4 regions of the Pseudomonas sp. LS1212 genome follow, and region 1 is predicted to be linked to each of the others. Evidence: predicted binding sites of a transcription regulator. Region 1 holds the regulator's gene; each other region holds the start of a gene.
What was found. Region 1 encodes sigma-54, which starts transcription at its own class of promoters, with help from an activator protein. Its sites were predicted from a motif close to ANTGGCATNNANNTTGCTNT; they were not measured.
Positions count from the first base shown of each region.

Region 2: glnA (type I glutamate--ammonia ligase) is a predicted target of sigma-54. The motif match lies at 1,034-1,053, and genes of this name have one in related genera.
Region 3: NVV94_RS18595 (CmpA/NrtA family ABC transporter substrate-binding protein) is a predicted target of sigma-54. The motif match lies at 923-942, and genes of this name have one in related genera.
Region 4: nirB (nitrite reductase large subunit NirB) is a predicted target of sigma-54. The motif match lies at 1,607-1,626, and genes of this name have one in related genera.

Region 1 covers NZ_CP102951.1:4,807,419-4,809,618, forward strand. Annotated here, with positions in the region: gene lptB (LPS export ABC transporter ATP-binding protein) at 1-46, shown strand, start outside; gene NVV94_RS22390 (RNA polymerase factor sigma-54) at 228-1,721, shown strand; gene hpf (ribosome hibernation-promoting factor, HPF/YfiA family) at 1,812-2,120, shown strand; gene ptsN (PTS IIA-like nitrogen regulatory protein PtsN) at 2,133-2,200, shown strand, end outside.
Region 2 covers NZ_CP102951.1:331,912-334,111, forward strand. Annotated here, with positions in the region: gene glnA (type I glutamate--ammonia ligase) at 1-937, opposite strand, end outside; gene NVV94_RS01630 (hypothetical protein) at 1,082-1,270, opposite strand; gene thiI (tRNA uracil 4-sulfurtransferase ThiI) at 1,269-2,200, shown strand, end outside.
Region 3 covers NZ_CP102951.1:4,004,963-4,007,162, forward strand. Annotated here, with positions in the region: gene NVV94_RS18590 (quinone-dependent dihydroorotate dehydrogenase) at 1-763, opposite strand, end outside; gene NVV94_RS18595 (CmpA/NrtA family ABC transporter substrate-binding protein) at 1,058-2,200, shown strand, end outside.
Region 4 covers NZ_CP102951.1:4,304,777-4,306,976, forward strand. Annotated here, with positions in the region: gene nirB (nitrite reductase large subunit NirB) at 1-1,376, opposite strand, end outside; gene NVV94_RS20050 (bifunctional nitrate reductase/sulfite reductase flavoprotein subunit alpha) at 1,730-2,200, opposite strand, start outside.

The DNA.
Region 1 (2,200 bases):
TGAGCTGGTGAAAGAGGTTTACCTCGGCCACGAGTTCCGCCTGTAAGCACCGAGGTGTTAGGCGAATCGCCCGAGCGCTGGCAATTGGCATATTTACTGCCTTAATTGTTACAGCGCTCTAGGCAAACACTTCAGTTTCAGGCATATAATTTGCTTATGTTTGGCGCTTCGGTGCCCTGTAGTGGATGGCGCATGTGCGCCGGCGAATAAGGTGTTAAGCCCCTGCCATGAAACCATCGCTCGTCTTAAGAATGGGCCAGCAACTGACGATGACACCGCAGTTGCAACAGGCCATCCGTCTGCTTCAGTTGTCGACCCTGGACCTCCAACAGGAAATCCAGGAAGCCCTGGAGTCCAATCCCATGCTCGAGCGCCAGGAAGAAGGCGACGACTTCGACAACAGCGATCCGCTGGCCGACAACGTCGAGCAGAAGACTACCCCCGAAATCCAGGAGCCCAGCTACCAGGAGTCCACCCCAACGGTAGACAACCTTGAGGAGGGCGAATGGAACGAACGCATTCCCAACGAACTGCCGGTCGACACCGCCTGGGAAGACATTTACCAGACCAGCGCCAGCAGCCTGCCCAGCAACGATGACGACGAGTGGGACTTCACCACCCGCACCTCCGCTGGCGAGAGCCTGCAAAGCCACCTGCTCTGGCAATTGAACCTGGCACCGATGTCCGACACCGATCGGCTCATCGCCGTGACCCTGATCGACTGCATCAACAATCAGGGCTACCTGGACGAGACTCTCGAAGAGATCTGCGAGGCCTTCGACCCGGAACTGGACGTCGAGCTCGACGAGATCGAAGCCGTCCTTCACCGCATCCAGCAATTCGAGCCGGCCGGAATCGGCGCCCGCAACCTGGGTGAATGCCTGCTGCTGCAACTGCGCCAGATGCATCCCAAGACGCCTTGGCTGGCCGAAGCCCAGCGCCTGGTCACCGACTACATCGATTTGCTCGGTAGCCGCGACTACAGCCAGCTGATGCGCCGCATGAAGCTCAAGGAAGACGAGCTGCGCCAGGTCATCGAACTGGTCCAGAGCCTGAACCCGCGCCCAGGCTCGCAAATCGAGTCCACCGAACCCGAATACGTCGTACCGGACGTGATCGTGCGCAAGGACAACGAGCGCTGGCTGGTCGAGCTCAATCAAGAATCGGTACCGCGCCTGCGGGTCAATCCGCAATACGCAGGTTTCGTGCGCCGCGCCGACACCAGTGCCGACAACACCTTCATGCGCAACCAGCTGCAGGAAGCCCGCTGGTTTATCAAGAGCCTGCAGAGCCGCAATGAGACCCTGATGAAAGTGGCCACGCAAATCGTCGAGCATCAGCGGGGCTTCCTCGACTATGGCGACGAGGCCATGAAGCCGCTGGTGCTGCATGACATCGCGGAGGCCGTGGGCATGCACGAGTCGACCATTTCCCGTGTTACCACGCAGAAATACATGCATACCCCGCGTGGCATCTACGAGCTGAAATACTTTTTCTCAAGCCACGTCAGCACCTCCGAAGGCGGCGAATGCTCGTCCACGGCCATCCGGGCGATCATCAAAAAACTGGTTGCTGCGGAAAATCAGAAAAAGCCATTGAGTGACAGCAAGATCGCTGGTTTACTGGAGGCACAAGGCATCCAGGTAGCCCGTCGAACCGTCGCCAAATACCGCGAGTCACTCGGCATCGCACCGTCGAGCGAACGCAAGCGATTGATGTAGTCGACTGGCAGGTCCCTGAGATGCGCCACAGCGTTCCAGTGGCAGGCAACAGGCCTGCCTCTTTATGCAATGGCAATAAGGAGAAGCGGTATGCAAGTCAACATCAGTGGACATCAACTGGTTGTGACCGATCCCTTGCGCGATTACATCGGCGAAAAACTCGACCGATTGGAGCGCCATTTCGACAAGATCACCAATGTGCAGGTCATCATGGAGGTCGAGAAGCTGAAACAGAAAATCGAGGCCACCCTGCGCATTCCCGGCGGTGAAGTCGTCGCCAATGCGGAACATGACGACATGTATGCAGCAATCGACCTGCTCACCGACAAGCTCGACCGCCAACTAAAAAAACACAAGGAAAAACAGCAGAGCCTTTTGCAAGGTGCGACTGCTCGCTGATACCCCCCACCCATGATTCGACTTGAAAACATCCTGACCCCCGGCCGTTCACTCGTGAACGTGCCGGGCGGCAGTAAAAA
Region 2 (2,200 bases), 1.2 Mb from region 1:
TAGTGAAACCGTTCAGAGCCTTACCGTGCTTGATGATACCGCCGATGAAGTACAGGGCAGTGTCGGACAAGCCAGCGTAACCTTCGCCAGCGAAGGTGTTCTTGCCATCCTTGGAGATGGACATGTGAACGTGCATGCCCGAACCGTTGTCGCCGTATAGAGGCTTGGGCATGAAGGTCGAAGTGCGGCCGTAAGCGTCGGAGACGTTGTGTACGCAGTATTTCAGGGTCTGAACTTCGTCGCCCTTGGCAACCAGGGTGTTGAATTTCACGCCGATTTCGTTCTGGCCGGCAGTCGCCACTTCGTGGTGGTGAACTTCGATGACCAGGCCCATTTCTTCCATGGCATTACACATGGCAGTACGGATTTCGTGGTCGTGGTCGAACGGAGGAACCGGGAAGTAGCCGCCTTTGATACCTGGACGGTGGCCTTTGTTGCCGCCTTCCACGTCCTGGTCGGACATCCAGGAGCCTTGTTCGGAGTAGATCTTGAACATGGAGCCGGAGATATCGGACTTGAACTTCACTTCGTCGAAGATGAAGAATTCTGGTTCGGGACCTACGAATACGGTGTCACCGATACCGGTGGTCTTCAGGTATTCCTCGGCGCGCTTGGCAATGGCGCGTGGGTCGCGGTCATAGCCTTGCATGGTCGAAGGCTCGATGATGTCGCAAACCAGGATCAGGGTCGGCTCTTCGGTGAACGGATCGAGGACGGCGGTTTCGTCAACCGGCATCAGTATCATGTCGGAAGCTTCGATGCCTTTCCAGCCAGCGATGGAGGAACCATCGAACATTTTGCCGATTTCGAAGAAATCGTCATCCAGCGCATCACGGGCTGGCATGGTCACGTGGTGCTGGGTGCCTTTGGTGTCAGTGAAGCGCAGATCAATCCATTTAACGTCATGATCTTTGATGAGTTGAACCGACTTCGACATATTGTCCTCCGGGTGGCTTCGGGCTGGTAATGGATAGCCCTGTAATTTGGGTGATGCCGGGCGCGAATAGTCTGCCAAGGCAACCTGCCTCACAAGGGAGCAAATTGCATGCCAGTGCTCCGAATTGGATTTTTTGCCCCAAACTCAAGCGTTGCGAGTATTAAACGGCTTTTTTAGGGATTTTATCGCACCGATTTGATGCGCATTTTGCTTGCAGTGGATCATTTTGGTGCGCAGCAATCCTTCTGTACGAAAATTGGTCAAACCTTGAGCAATTTCCGCTATAATCCGCGCCCCCCTTTTTCGGCCGGCACCTCGCGCGCTGTTTTTCATGAAACTAATCGTAAAAGTCTTCCCAGAGATCACCATCAAGAGCCGGCCGGTGCGCAAGCATTTCATCCGCCAGCTCGCCAGGAACATCCGCGTCGTGCTCCGTGATCTGGACCCGAAGCTGGTGGTCGATGGCGTGTGGGACAACCTCACCGTTGTAACCCGCATCGACGATCAGAAAGTACTGCGCGAGATGGTCGAGCGTCTGACCTGCGTGCCGGGCATTACTCACTTCCTGCAGGTCGACGAATACCCGTTGGGTGAGTTCGACGACCTGGTGGCCCAGTGCAAGCAACACTTCGGCCACCTGCTGCCGGGCAAGATGTTCGCCGTGCGTTGCAAGCGTGCCGGCAAGCACACCTTCAGCTCCATGGATGTGGATCGTTATGTAGGCAGCCAGTTGCGCCAGCAGTGCGGCGCGGCCGGTATCGAGCTGAAGAACCCGGACGTGGAGGTGCGCCTGGAGATTCGCGACAAGCGCGTCTTCATCATTCACAGCCAGCACAAGGGCATCGGCGGCTACCCGCTGGGCTCGCTGGAGCAGACGCTGGTGTTGATGTCCGGTGGTTTCGACTCCACCGTTGCCGCCTATCAGATGATGCGCCGCGGCCTGATGACCCATTTCTGCTTCTTCAACCTGGGCGGCCGCGCCCATGAGCTGGGCGTGATGGAAGTCGCGCATTTCCTCTGGAAGAAGTACGGCAGCTCCCAGCGCGTGCTGTTCGTCAGCATCCCCTTCGAAGAAGTGGTGGGCGAGTTGCTGAGCAAGGTCGACAACAGCCACATGGGCGTGATTCTCAAGCGCATGATGCTGCGCGCGGCCACGCGCATTGCCGATCGTCTGCAAATTGATGCCCTGGTAACCGGCGAGGCCATCTCGCAAGTGTCCAGCCAGACGCTTCCGAACCTTTCGGTGATCAGTTCGGCGACCGA
Region 3 (2,200 bases), 800 kb from region 1:
CTTCGACACCTTCGCGACCGAGGGTGGTGTTGGTGGCGATGACCGCATCCATACCCGACTCCAGCAATGCCGCAGCCACCAGTACGGTTTCTTCGTCGCTCATGTCCGGCGCGATCTTGATCGCCAGCGGGACGCGCTTGCCCAGTTGCTGTGCCAGGACTTCACGGCGTTCGGCCAGGGCGCCGAGCAATTGCTTGAGCGACTCGCCGAATTGCAGGCTGCGCAGGCCCGGGGTGTTGGGCGAGCTGACGTTGACGGTAATGTAGCTGGCGTGGGGGTAGACCTTGTCCAGGCAGATCAGGTAGTCGTCGACAGCGCGCTCGACCGGGGTGTCGAAGTTCTTGCCGATGTTGATCCCGAGGATGCCGGTGTATTTGGCAGCCTGCACGCGCGTGATCAGGTTGTCGACGCCGAGGTTGTTGAAGCCCATGCGGTTGATGATGGCTTCAGCCTCGGGCAGGCGGAAGATCCGCGGCTTGGGGTTGCCGGGTTGCGGGCGCGGGGTCACGGTGCCGATTTCGACGAACCCGAAGCCCAGTTGGGCGAAGCCGTCGATGGCGGCGCCATTCTTGTCCAGGCCGGCAGCCAACCCCACCGGGTTGGGGAAGTCGAGGCCCATGACGGTTACCGGCAGCTTGGCCGGTGCCTTGGTCAGCAAGCCATTGAGGCCCAAACGGCCGCCGGCACCTATCAGGTCCAGCGACAGGTCGTGGGAGGTTTCCGGGGAGAGTTTGAACAGTAGCTGGCGGGCCAGGGTATACATGGGCGGGCTTAGCTCGACGGTGGGATCAATTAAGGGGGCGATTATAGCCGGGGCCGGGGTATGGGGCGAAGCTAATTCCGGGTTTTGGGAGGCGAGCCTATCCACCCTCCTATTCAGGGCATGCCCCAAACCGAGCGACCAAGCCCACCAATGGAGCACACTGGCATATGCCTTGCTTGCCCCACTCCCATCAGCACCCGCCCCAACGTCGGAGCAGGTCACAGACAACGGCGTCGTCCCCGGCCTGCACACCCGCGACAGGCCGAACGACGCTTTTTCATGAGTGGCACAAACATGCACAACACACCAGTGAACCCACTGGCCTGGGTCAACGGCAGCGATGCCCCGGAAAAGCACAGCCTCGACATCGGCTTCATGGCCCTGAGCGACTGTGCTTCGGTCGTCGTCGCAGCCACCCAAGGCTTTGCCCAACCCTACGGCCTGACCCTCAACCTCAAGCGCCAGAGCTCCTGGGCCACCCTGCGCGACAAACTGGTCAGCGGCGAGCTCGATGCCGCCCACAGCCTCTATGGGCTGATCTACGCCGTACACCTGGGCATCGGCGGCACCAACGCCACCGACATGGCCGTGCTAATGGGCCTGAACCAGAACGGCCAAAGCATCAATCTCTCGCCCCACCTGCAAGACCACGCCGTGACCAACCCTGAAGCACTCAAATGTCACGTGCACCAAAGCAGAACAAAACTCACCTTTGCCCAGACCTTTCCTACCGGCACCCACGCCATGTGGCTGTATTACTGGCTCGCCAGCCAAGGCATCCATCCGCTGCAGGACGTAGAAAGCGTCGTCGTACCGCCACCGCAAATGGTCACCCACCTGCAAGCCGGGCGCATCGATGGCTTCTGCGTCGGTGAGCCGTGGTCGGCCAGCGCCGTCAAACAGGGCCTGGGCTTTACCTTGGCAACCAGCCAGACGATCTGGCCCGACCACCCGGAAAAAGTCCTGGGCTGCACCCGCGCCTTCATCGAACAGTACCCCAACACCGCGCGGGCACTGGTCATGGCCATCCTCGAAGCCAGCCGCTTTATCGAACAAAGCCAGGAAAACCGCCGCAGCACTGCGCAGCTGCTCAGTGGCAAGGACTACCTGGATGCCCCACTGGACTGCATCGAACCTCGCCTGCTCGGCAACTACGAAGACGGCTTGGGCAACGCCTGGCAAGACCCTCACGCGTTACGGCTCCATAATAAAGGGGAGGTCAACCAACCGTACCTGTCTGACGGCATGTGGTTCATGACCCAGTTCCGCCGCTGGGGCCTGCTGCGCGATGACCCGGACTACCTTGGCGTTGCCCGGCAAGTCCAGCAAATGGCGCTGTACCGCGAGGCCGCCGAGGCACTGGGCGTGCCCTGCTCCGCCGAGTCGATGCGCAGCAGCCGCTTGATCGACGGAACAGTCTGGGACGGCACCGACCCT
Region 4 (2,200 bases), 500 kb from region 1:
GCCTTGGTCTGGGACTTGAGCATCGGCAAGTCGCTGCAACCGCTGTCGATGGCCGAACAGATCGAGCCCTTGGTGACGTTGTGGCACGAACAGATGGTGGCCGTCTCGGGCAAGGCATCGGCCCCAAGGCTTGGGGCACCATCAGAGATCGGCAGGATCAGGGCCGACGGATCTGCCGGCAAGGCGATGCCGTTCTGTACGTACTGCAGCAGGGTGTCGTAGTAGCTGTTATCACCCACCAGCACGGCACCGATGACATGTTTGCCGCTGGCGTCGACCACCAGGCGCCGGTAGCTGGCGTTGGCTTCGTCGATGAAACGGTAGCTCTTGGCACCCGGCGTGGCGGCGTGGGCATCGCCAATGGAACCGACGTCGACCCCAAGCAGCTTGAGCTTGGTCGACATGTCGGCGCCGGTGAAGGTGGCTGCCACTTCCCCGGCCAGGGCACTGGCGACGTTGCGGGCCATGCTGTAACCCGGCGCCACCAGGCCGAAGATGCTGCCATTCCACGAGGCACATTCGCCGATGGCAAAGATGCGCGCATCACTGGTGCGGCAGTGCTCATCGATCACCACGCCGCCGCGCGGGGCGATTTCCAGGCCGCTGCTGCGACCCAGTGCGTCCTGAGGGCGAATGCCGGCAGAGAACACGATCAGATCGGTCTCGAGAAACTCGCCACCGTCGAAGTTCATGCGGTAGCGGTAGTCCTCGCCGGCAACGATGGCCTGGGTGGCCCGCGACAGGTGCACACCCACGCCCAGCGCTTCGATCTGAGCGCGCAGGGCAGCACCGCCATCGGCATCAAGCTGCACAGGCATCAAGCGTGGCGCGAACTCCACCACATGGGCTTCCAGGCCAAGGGACTTGAGCGCGTTGGCCGCTTCCAGCCCGAGCAAGCCACCGCCGACCACCACACCACGGCGAGCGTTGGCGGCGGCCGCGCGGATGGCGTCGAGGTCATCGAGGGTGCGATAGACCAGCCGCGCCTCGGCTTCGGAGCCAGGAATCGGTGGTACAAATGGATAGGAACCGGTGGCCAGGATCAGTTGGTCATAAGGATGACGCCCCTGGGCCGTGACCACTTCGCGGCGTTCACGGTCGATCTCCAGCACCGCCTCCCCCAAGTGCAGGCGCACACCATGGTTGGCATACAACTGCGCATCACCCAGGGCCAGGGTTTCGGCATCGCTGCCGCTGAAGTATTCCGAAAGGTGCACCCGGTCGTAAGCGCGCTGGTGCTCTTCACCGAACACATGCACTTCGAAACGCGCAAGCGCGCCCCGCTCGATCAACTGCTCGACACAATGATGGCCGACCATGCCGTTGCCCACGATGACCAGTCTTTCACGCTGCGCGATCGTCACTATCGAATTCATACAGGTTCCTCACTCCAGGCCATTCACGGTGGCCGCTGCCAAGCGGGGTGCGAGCCCCCTAAATAAACAAAAAAAAAGGCGCCTGGAGCCGAAGCTCCAGGCGCCTTTGCCTGGTATTCATCTGTGTAAGGTTGCGCGGGTACGATGCCCGGCTCACCTGTCCTGTTGTGTGATCGACATTGACCACCGCGGACTGTCTGCCAATGCGTCTTGGCTGACCTGAATAGGTAAAAGCAGGTTACGTGCCAACTACTCCAATGCTTGAAACTCGGCCTTTACAGGCCACCTTTAACGGCAAAATCGAACTCTCTTGGTGCGTTGCGGTGCAAATCTCACACTAATGGGGCGCCGTTTCAGTACACGTCGCGCAGATAACGCTTGTCGCGAGCCATGCCCGCCACATAGGCCTCGGCATCCTCGGCACTGAACCGGCCATGTTCGCGTACCACTGTCTTGAGCGCGGCATCGACATCCCTGGCCATGCGGCTGGCGTCGCCGCAGATATAGAAGTGCCCGCCTTCCTGCAACCAGCTCCAGAGTTGCGCGCCCTGTTCGAGCATGCGTTGCTGGACATAGATCTTCTGCTCCTGATCGCGGGAGAACGCCGTATCAAGACGCTCCAGGTGCCCGTCGCGGTGCCAGGCCTGCAGCTCATCGCGGTAGTAGAAGTCACTGGAGGCACGCTGCTCCCCGAACAGCAGCCAGTTCTTGCCGGTCGCCCCGGTGGCTTGACGCTCCTGCAGGAAGGCGCGGAATGGCGCCACCCCGGTGCCTGGGCCCACCATGATCATCGGTGCCTGCGGGTCCCGCGGCACGCGAAATTG